Regions from separate parts of the Variovorax sp. RCC_210 genome, predicted to be linked through region 1. Evidence: riboswitches for the same ligand, from Rfam matches in the RefSeq annotation. Region 1 holds a riboswitch; each other region holds the start of a gene.
The links. Region 1 has a riboswitch for glycine ahead of gcvT (glycine cleavage system aminomethyltransferase GcvT). Riboswitches for the same ligand answer to the same signal wherever they lie in the genome.

Region 1 (3,265 bases):
ACACCACGTCGCCCAGCGCGTCCTGCGCGTGCACGGTGATGCCGACGGTGGCGGCATCGCCTTCGGCCGCCACCCATTCGTGGTCCTTGGTGTACTTGATGCTCATGAAAAACTCCTCGTGGAAAAAATGTTTCGGGGTGCAGAGCCTAGCCGGGTCCGGGGGCGGTCGGCAGGCTCAGCCGCGGTAATAGCGGGTCGGCACGAAGGGCAGGGTCGAGACTTCCATCGGCACCGGCCTGCCGCGCACGATGGCCTGGATGCGCGTGCCCGGCTCGGCGAACGCCGTGGCCACGTAGCCCATGGCGATGCAGCGGTCGGCCGTGGGGCCGAGCAGGCCGCTGGTGACGATGCCGATGTCGTGGCCCTCGAAGGACTGCAGCAGCGTGCCGTCGCGCACCGGAATGCGCTCCAGCGCCACCAGGCCCACGCGCTTGCGCTTGAGCGTGTCGTGGTCGGTGTGGCCGGCCGCGCCCGGGGTGGCCGCGGCGAGCTGCGCCAGGATCCTGGCCGCACCGGGAAAGCCGCCTTCGCGCGCGCCACCGGCGCGGCGCACCTTCTGCATCGCCCAGTTGAGCGAGGCCTCGACCGGCGTGGTGGTGGTGTCGATGTCGTTGCCGTACAGGCACAGGCCGGCCTCGAGCCGCAGCGAATTGCGCGCGCCCAGGCCGATGGGCTTCACTTCGGGCTGGGCGAGCAGCAGGCGCGCCAGCGGCTCGGCGTCGGTGGCGGCCACCGAGATCTCGAAGCCGTCTTCGCCGGTGTAGCCGCTGCGGGTGACGAAGGCTGGCACCTTCGCGTCGCCGTCGCCGATCTGCACCGCGCCGCCGGTCATGAACACGAAGCGCTCGATGCCGGGCGACAGGCGCGCCAGCGTGGCGGCCGCCTGCGGGCCCTGCAGCGCCAGCAGCGCTTGGTCGGGCAGGGGCTGCACGGTGCAGCGGCTGCCGATCTTCTGCTGGATGTGCGCGATGTCGGCCACCTTGCAGGCGCCGTTGACGATCACGAAGAGCGAGCCGTTGCCTTCGTTGAAGAACATCAGGTCGTCGAGGATGCCGCCCTCGTCGTTCAGCAGCAGGCCGTAGCGCTGCTTGCCGGCGGGCAGGTCGATCACGTCGACGGGCATCAGGGTTTCGAAGGCGGCCGCGGCGTCGGGGCCGACCAGGCGCAGCTGGCCCATGTGGGAAATGTCGAACAGGCCGGCCGCGTCGCGCGTGTGCTTGTGCTCGGCCATCAGGCCGGCGGGGTATTGCACCGGCATGGTGTAGCCGGCGAAGGGGACCATGCGGGCGCCGAGCTCGACGTGCAGGTCGTGCAGGGGTGTCTTCAACAGGGTGTCGGAGGCGGAAGCAGCGGAAGCGGCGGGAGCAGCGGAAGCAGTGGAAGAGGCCATGGGGCACTCCAAAGGGGCAGACGAAATCCATGACGCAAGCCATGGGCCACCCCTGCTGTCCGCTTTACCTGAGAGATTCGCCCCACGATCGGGGTTTGCTCCTTCGGTGGGCCGTTGCACCGTGGGGTGCGGCGGCCTCTCTCCAGCAAGGAAACGCCGGTGTGCACCGGCGCCTTGTCAGTCCTTTTGCCTGAGCGTTCGGGAGACCCCTGCGCCTTCGGCGGCCCCGTCGCGCGGGGCTCTCTCCTGACCCGGGCGAGTGTAGTGGATCGCGGCGCGCGGGGCTTTGGCCTCAGTGAACGATTTCAGCCGGCGGCAGCAGCCGGTCGATGCGCTCGCGCAGCGACTCGGCGCGCTCGGCCCCGGCCGCCTTCTCGACCTCGCTGAGCATCAGCGCGGCAATGGTCATCATCGCCTCGCGGTCGCGCGCTTCGCGCAGGGCGTCGCGCATCTGCGACGCGAACTTGGGGTCGCGGCGCACGAACATGCGCTCGCAGATGTCGAACAGGAACATGCGCGTGGTCGCCAGCGAGCGCTTGCCGTCGAAGCTGTCGGCCGAGGTGCTGACCTGGATCGGGTCGACCGCCGGCAGCGCCGCCATGGCTTGAGCCGCCTGGGCGTCGCTGGCCGCTTGCGCGGCCTGCGATGCCTGCGATGCCTGCGATGCCTGCGACGCCAGTAGCGCGGCCTGGGCGGCAGCTGCAGCCGCCGCGTGCGGGTCTTGCAGGTAGCCGCGCTGCACCAGGGCCGACAGCGCCTGCTCGGCCTCGTCCCGCGTGCTGAACAGCGGGCTGAAGTCGGTCAGCGAGCGCCGGCCGTCGGCCATGAGCAGCAGCGCGCGCTCGCGCTGGCTGAGCGTGCGCTGGCGGCCCTGGAGTTCGTCGCGCGCCTTGTCGGTCTTGGTGGGAAACATGGCAGCCACAGCTTTTTCGGGAATCGAGGGCTGCAGCATCGTTGCAAGTGGTGACATCTTCATGAACGTTCTACTTACACGGGCAATCGCCGCTGTCGACCTCGGCCGCCTGCGATTTCCTTGCGAGTGAGCCACGGAACGGGAGTCGACCTCACACGCGCGTTCGTTTTCTTAGAAGCAGATGGCGCGAAGTCCTCCCCGTTGGACCGCTGCGCGGCAGTCAGACCAGTCCGAAAGCGGTCGGCCCCGCCCCCTGTCGAAACCGCGCGGCGTCGCGGGCTGGGGAGATGCCGAACAACCTGGCGTACTCCCGGCTGAATTGCGAAGGGCTTTCATAGCCGACCGCGTAAGCGGTCCTGGCGGCATCGCCGCTGGCCACGATCAGCTTTCTCGCTGCATGAAGGTGCAGCGTCTTTTGGTATTGCAGCGGGCTCATGCCTGTGGCCGCCTTGAAGTGGCGGTGGAAAGACGGCACGCTCATGCCGGCCAACTCGGCAAGCGCCGATACCGAAAGGGACGTGTCGACTTGCTGGCGTATCCGCTGGATCACCTCGCGGATTCTCGCCAGCTGGCCGTCCACGCTGAGCGCCTGTCGCAGCATGGGGGCATGCGGACTGCGCAGCAGTTGGTACAGCACCTCCCGCTCACGTCCTTTTGAAAGCGCGGCGATGTCATCGGGGCGATCCAGAAGCGCCAGCAGGCTGTCGAGCGCCTCCAGAAGCGGTTGCGAGACGGTCGCCACGCCGAATCCCATGGTTTGCGGCAATGTAGAAACCGGCGGCAGCTCGGTGACCAGGTTCGCGAGCATGGCGTGGTCGAGCGTCAGGCCCACTGCGACATAGGGCTTGTCGGTTTCCGCTTCGAGCACGCAACCGGTCGCGGGCAATTCGACGGCGGATGCGAAAGAGTGCGCCGTCCCGTAGCGGATGAGGTGACCGCCGACAAGAACCTGCTTCACGCCT
Region 2 (3,265 bases), on a different contig from region 1:
AACAGGTTCCAGCCGCCGTTGGCCACCGGGTCTTTCTTGGCGCGCCGCGTGACCAGCGTGGGCCAGTCCATCGACTGCATGTCGACGTTGAAGCCGGCCTGCTTGAGCAGCTGCGCCATCACCGGCGGAAACTTGTTGAGCACCGCGAAGTCGGCCGGGTACATGAGCACCACGGGCTTGCCGTCGTAGCCCGCTTCCTTCAGCAGCGCCTTGGCCTTTTCGAACTGCGGCTTGCCGGTGAAGTAGCTCGCCTTGTCGGAGGCATAGGCCGAGCCGCACGGGTAGATGGAGGCGCAGCTGTTGTAGAGCTCCTTGTGCACCAGTTGCGCGCGCATCAGCGCTTCCTGGTTGATGGCCATGAACGCGGCCTGCGCGATCTTCGGGTTGTCGAAGGGCGGGATGAAGTGGTTCAGGTGCAGCGCGAACGAGCCCTTGGGCACCGGGCTGTCGATGGTGATGGCGGGGTTGTTCTTCAGCGCCGTGTACTGCTCGGACGGCACCCACTCGATCATGTCGACCTCGCCGTTGGCCAGCGCGTTGGCCTGGGTTTGCGCGTCTTTCAGCACGATCCATTCCATGCGGTCGACGTACACGTTCTTGCCGCCGGCGGTGCCCGAGGGGGCCTCGGTGCGCGGCACGTACTTGGTGTTCTTCAGGTAGACGATCTTCTCTCCGGGGCGGTACTCGTCCTTCTTGAAGATGTAGGGGCCGGAGCCGGTGGCGTCGTCGATCTGCTTGTCGGCGGGCGTGGCGGCCACGCGCGCGGGCATGATGAAAGGCGGGTTCGAAGAGGGCTTGCTCAGCGCGTCGAGCACCATGCCGAAGCTGTCCTTGAACACCAGCTTGAACGTGTTGGCGTCCACCGCCTCGGCCTTGTCCAGCGCGGTGAACATCTTCTGGCCCAGGCCATCGCGCTGGCCCCAGCGCTTCAGCGAGGCGATGACGTCTTCGGACGTGACGGGCTTGCCGTCATGAAAGGCCAGGCTCTTGCGCAGCGTGAAGGTCCAGGTTTTTCCGTCGGGGCTGGTGGTGTACTTGTCGACCATCTGCGGATGCACCTTGCCTTGCTCGTCCACGCCGAACAGCGTGTCGTACACCATGTAGCCGTGGTTGCGCGTGACGAAGGCGGTGGTCCAGATCGGGTCGAGGATCTTCAGGTCGGACTGCGGCACCAGGCGCAGCACCTTGCCCGCGTCCTGCGCGAAGGCAGCGGCAGCGGCCGTGGCCAGCAACGCGCCCGCGAACATGGCTTTCAGTTGTCGTTTCGTCAGCATGGATCAGTTCTCCGGTTGAAAAAGAAAGGCGCGAACACGCGCAACGCCGCGGCACACGTACTGCATGCGGCGTGGCAGCGTGGCGGCCTGGCGGCGTTGCGGAAAACAGGTCATGAAGAAAGCGGCTCCGGAAGCGAACAAGGACACGCCGCACGCAATGCGCGGTGTGCCCCTGCTGTCCTTTTGCCTGAGAGATTCACCCTGCGCGCACATCGCACAGGGCTTGCCCCTTCGGCGGCTGCCCTCGGCCCTTGCAACGGGGCCGGTCAGCGCTCTCCAGCGTCAGTAAAAATCCAGTCTTGGGACCTGAGCGTTATGGGCTGTCGCCTTCGGTAATGCACTAACTCGACGCATCGGGCCGGCATTTCTCCTGGATCAACTTCTCAAAGCAGATTGCGTGCCAAAAGCAGCAATCCGCGAGAAAGCTGCGCCGCAGTCAACGTCTACTGCGGGCCGCCGCAGAAGTCCGCGCGTTCGGTCGTCTTCGCGGTGAAGCGGATGCGCGAGGTGGTGGTGGCGCGCTGCGGCTCGCCTTGCGGCCACTCGCTCTGCAGCCACGTGTACTGCCAGTCGTACGGCGCGCCGGGCTTGGCCGCCTGGCCGTACGCGATGCGCAGGCTGCCGTTGCTTTCGTCGTGGCAATGCTTGGAGGTCTTGTAGTCCTTCTCGCTGAAGCAGGCGCGGATCATCTTGAAGCACGAGAAGGGAATGCCGCGCTGCACGGCACTCCTCGCCTTGCCTTCGCCCTCGCCCTCGCCTTCACGTTCGCGTTCGAGCGGCACGAAGTCCGCCGTGTCGAACGACGCGCCGCCGCCCGAGTACATCTCCGACACGGTCTGCAGCACGGCCACCGCCCACTTGCCCTCGGCCGTCGGGTAGAGCGCGGGCGCGAGCGACAGGCGCATGTCGCGCGGGCCGGAGCCTTCGGCGCCGTCTTTCTTCAGCGCGTCGGCATAGGCGGAAAAATCGTTCAGCGTGGTGAGCTGCCATCCCTTGGCGTCGGTGCTTCGCTTCACGCGCGCCATGACCAGCGGCTCGGCGGAGAGCACCAGGTAGTCGCCGGGCGTGGCGCCGCGTGGGCGGTACAGGCCGATCTGCTGCACGTCGCAGGGCTGCGGCAGCAAGGCGCACAACCGGACGCGCCATTGCGGGTCGAGCGCCTCGGGCTTGTTCACGGCATCGAACACCTGCGCGGTGGGCGCGGCCGGTGCGGCGAGCGCGGGGCCCGCCATGAGCGCCAAGGTGAGCGACGCGAGGAAACCGGCGGTGAGCAGTTTTTTCATGGAGCCGAATGGTAGCCACGCATCGCAATTCGCGTCGGAGGTTTGCATGCCCACGCCGCGCGAGCGCTTGATAAAGTCGCCCGCGACCATGAACCCATCCAGCTCCGCTCCCTCTTCCCCCGTCCTGCAGATCGACGCGCTCGGCTTCGCCTACCCCGACCAGCCGGCCATCGCCTCGAACTGGAGCGCCCGCGTCGGCCCCGGCGTCACGCTGCTGTACGGCGACACGGGGGCCGGCAAGACGGCGCTGCTCCAGGTCATTGCGGGCGCGCTCCCGGCCAGGGGCGGCCTGACGGTGGCCGGCGCCAGCCTCGCCGCCGCGCCCGAGGCATACCGGCGCAACGTGTTCTTCGTCGACCCGTCCACCGACCGCTTCGACCAGAGCACGGTGCACGCCTGCACCGCCGCGCTGCGCGAGGGCGACGCGGGCTTCGACGAGGCACGGTGGCAGGCGCTGGTCGAGGGCCTTTCGCTCACGCCGCACCTGGAAAAGTCGATGTTCATGCTGTCGACCGGCTCCAAGCGCAAGGTGTGGCTGGCCGCGGCGCTGGCCTCGAGCCGCCCGCTGGTGCTGCTGGACGAGCCCACCGCGGCGCTGGACGCGGGCTCGGTGCGCTGCCTGTGGCGTTCGCTGGGCGAACTCGCAGGGCCGGCCACCGGGCGGGCCTTCGTGGTGGCCAGCGCCGAGCACATCGACGCCGTGCCGCT
Region 3 (3,265 bases), on a different contig from region 1:
GCGGGCGAGGCCGAGGCGGCCCCGCACCCGGCGCGGCGCATCGCGGGCGCGGTGTACGTGAGCTGCTCCGGGCGCGGCGGACCGCACTTCGGTGCGCCGGGCGCGGAGCTGCAGATCGTGCGGCACGCGCTGGGCGACGTGCCGCTGGTGGGGTTCTTCGCGGCGGGCGAAATCGCCCGGCATCACCTGTATGGCTATACCGGGGTGCTGACGGTGTTCACCAGCAACGACTGACCGGCCCGCAGGCCGGTCGAGTCGATCAGGCCGGCTGCAGCACGCGCGGCTGCGGCGCGGGCATGCCGGTGAACGCGAAATCGACCTCCGGCGCCAGCCCGCTCACGATGCGGGCGATCGACTTGCCCGAGCCGCACGCGTGCGTCCAGCCCAGCGTGCCGTGGCCCGTGTTCAGGAACAGGTTGGCGAGCTTGGTCTTGCCGATCAGCGGCACGTTGCTCGGCGTGGCCGGGCGCAGGCCGGTCCAGAACTGCGCCTGCGTGGTGTCGCCGGCGCCGGGGAACAGTTCTTCGACGCGGCGCACGATGGCCTCGCAGCGCACCTGGTTCAGGTCGCGGTCGTAGCCGTTGAGCTCGGCCGTGCCGGCGATGCGCAGGCGGTCGCCCGTCTCCGAGGTGTAGCGCGAGAACACCAGCTTGAACTCGTCGTCGGTCAGCGAGACCTGGTGCGCCTTGGCGGCGTCCTTCACGGGCAGCGTCACCGAATAGCCCTTGGCCGGGTAGATCGGCAGGCGGATGCCCAGCGGCGCGGCGAGCAGCGGGCTCAGCGAGCCCATCGCCATCACGAAGGCGTCGCCGCGAATGCGCTGGAAACGGCCTTCGTTGTCGGTCACCTCGACGTGGTCGATGGCGCCGCCGGCTTCGCGCAGTGCGGTGATGGTGTGGCTCATGAGGAACTTCACGCCGGCCGCGGCGGCGAGCTTCGACAGTTCGCGCGCGAAGCGGTTGGCATCGCCCGACTCGTCCTCGGCCGTGAAGGTGGCGCCGGCCAGCTTCGGGCGGATGTGGGCGAGGGCTGGCTCGATCTTCACCGCCTCGTCGGCCGAGATGACCTGGCGTTCGCAGCCCAGGGCGCGCATCTGCTCGGCGGGGGCGAGGGCGCCGTCGAACTCCTTCTGCGTCGTATAGAAGTGCAGGATGCCTTGGGTGCGCTGGTCGTAGTCGATTCGCGTGTCGCGGCGCAACTGTTGCAACATCTCGCGGCTGTAGGTGCCCAGGCGAACGATTTGTTCGATGTTGTGGCGGGTGCGCGCCGGCGTGCATTCGCGCAGGAACTGCAGGCCCCAGAGCCACTGGCGCATGTCCGCGCGGATGCGAAAGAGCAGCGGGGCGTCTTCCTTGCCCAGCCATTGCAGCACCTTGAGCGGCGCGCTGGGGTTGGCCCAGGGTTCGGCATGGCTCACCGAGATCTGCCCGCCGTTGGCGAAGCTGGTTTCGGCGGCCGGGGTGGCCTGCCGGTCGATCACGGTCACTTCGTGGCCGAGTTGCTGGAGGTAGTAAGCCGAGGTCACGCCGAGCAGGCCGGCGCCAAGAACGATCACGCGCATTTCAAGTACCTTTGAGGTTGCAGCGCTTGAACGACGGGCGTGGTGTGCTATTGAATCAATAGCAGGCAACCGGACGACCGAAGTCCAAGTTGCCGCTCCCCCTGTCCTCGGTACCTGAGAGATTCACCTGTTGCGCCATTGCAACGGGTTTGCTCCTTCGGTGCATCGCGACCAATGAACGGTGCGATGGCTCTCCAGACGGCGTTTGATGTGGTGCAGTACTGACCCCTTGCCGAAGCCTTTTCAAGACTTCGTCGGGCCGACCTGAGCGTTTATGGGAGTTTGCGCCTTCGGTAGGGCCACCGGGTGGCCCGCTCTCCTGCAGTGCCGCGATTGTAAACACGGGGTGAAGAGAACGGTAACGTCTTGTGTTTCGGCCTGTTGACCCAATGGGATAATCGCGCGTTACGTTCATTGCGACAAGGCGATGACTTCCAACATTCAGGGGACTCCATGATCTTGGTTACCGGCGGCGCTGGCTTCATTGGCGCCAATTTCGTACTCGACTGGATCGCGAACAGCGACGAGCCGGTCGTGAATCTCGACAAGTTGACCTACGCGGGCAACCTCGAGACCCTCGCGTCGCTCAAGGGCAACCCCCGACACATCTTCGTGCAGGGCGACATCGGCGACAGCGCCCTTATCGACCGCCTGCTGGCCGAGCACAAGCCGCGCGCCGTGGTCAACTTTGCCGCCGAGTCGCACGTCGACCGCTCCATCCACGGCCCCGAAGACTTCGTGCAGACCAACGTGCTCGGCACCTTCCGCCTGCTCGAGTCGGTGCGCGGTTTCTGGAGCGCGCTGCCGGCCGACGAGAAGACCGCCTTCCGCTTCCTGCACGTGTCGACCGACGAGGTGTACGGCTCGCTTTCCAAGACCGACGCCGCCTTCACCGAAGAGCACAAGTACGAGCCCAACAGCCCGTACTCGGCGAGCAAGGCCGCCAGCGACCACCTCGTGCGCGCCTGGCACCACACCTACGGCCTGCCGGTGCTCACCACCAACTGCTCGAACAACTACGGTCCCTTCCACTTCCCCGAGAAGCTGATCCCGTTGATGATCGTCAACGCGCTGGCCGGCAAGCCGCTGCCCGTGTACGGCGACGGCATGCAGGTGCGCGACTGGCTCTACGTGAAGGACCACTGCAGCGCCATCCGCCGCGTGCTCGAGGCCGGCCGGCTCGGTGAAACCTACAACGTCGGCGGCTGGAACGAGAAGCCCAACATCGAGATCGTCAACACCGTGTGTGCGCTGCTCGACGAGTTGCGCCCCAAGGCCGACGGCAAGCCGTACAACGCGCAGATCACGTACGTCACCGACCGCCCCGGCCACGACCGCCGCTACGCCATCGACGCGCGCAAGCTGGAGCGCGAACTCGGCTGGAAGCCCGCCGAGACCTTCGACACCGGCATCCGCAAGACGGTGGAGTGGTACCTCGCGAACAGCGAGTGGGTGCACAACGTGCAAAGCGGTGCCTACCGCGAGTGGGTCGAAAAGCAATACGACGCCGCACCTGCAGCATCGACCGCACCGACGAAGGCCGCGGCATGAAGCTGCTGCTGCTGGGCAAGGGCGGGCAGGTCGGCTGGGAACTGCAGCGCAGCCTGGCGCCGCTCGGTGAGCTGGTGGCGCTCGACTTCGACAGCACCGATTTCCACGCCGACTTCAGCCGGCCCGAGCAGCTGGCGGAGACCGTGCTCAAGG

Region 2: linked by a shared signal. The riboswitch ahead of AB6807_RS33355 (ABC transporter substrate-binding protein) and the one ahead of gcvT (glycine cleavage system aminomethyltransferase GcvT) in region 1 are both predicted to bind glycine.
Region 3: linked by a shared signal. The riboswitch ahead of AB6807_RS26580 (D-amino acid dehydrogenase) and the one ahead of gcvT (glycine cleavage system aminomethyltransferase GcvT) in region 1 are both predicted to bind glycine.

Annotation. Positions count from the first base shown of each region.
Region 1 covers NZ_JBFUPJ010000006.1:328,987-332,251, forward strand. Annotated here, with positions in the region: gene gcvH (glycine cleavage system protein GcvH) at 1-106, opposite strand, end outside; gene gcvT (glycine cleavage system aminomethyltransferase GcvT) at 176-1,390, opposite strand; glycine riboswitch at 1,436-1,546, opposite strand; glycine riboswitch at 1,563-1,649, opposite strand; gene AB6807_RS19825 (hypothetical protein) at 1,683-2,366, opposite strand; gene AB6807_RS19830 (AraC family transcriptional regulator N-terminal domain-containing protein) at 2,524-3,265, opposite strand, start outside.
Region 2 covers NZ_JBFUPJ010000017.1:80,993-84,257, reverse strand. Annotated here, with positions in the region: gene AB6807_RS33355 (ABC transporter substrate-binding protein) at 1-1,274, opposite strand, end outside; glycine riboswitch at 1,440-1,564, opposite strand; gene AB6807_RS33350 (hypothetical protein) at 1,718-2,557, opposite strand; gene AB6807_RS33345 (ATP-binding cassette domain-containing protein) at 2,646-3,265, shown strand, end outside.
Region 3 covers NZ_JBFUPJ010000011.1:80,504-83,768, reverse strand. Annotated here, with positions in the region: gene AB6807_RS26585 (FIST C-terminal domain-containing protein) at 1-234, shown strand, start outside; gene AB6807_RS26580 (D-amino acid dehydrogenase) at 260-1,561, opposite strand; glycine riboswitch at 1,653-1,769, opposite strand; glycine riboswitch at 1,804-1,893, opposite strand; gene rfbB (dTDP-glucose 4,6-dehydratase) at 2,015-3,112, shown strand; gene rfbD (dTDP-4-dehydrorhamnose reductase) at 3,109-3,265, shown strand, end outside.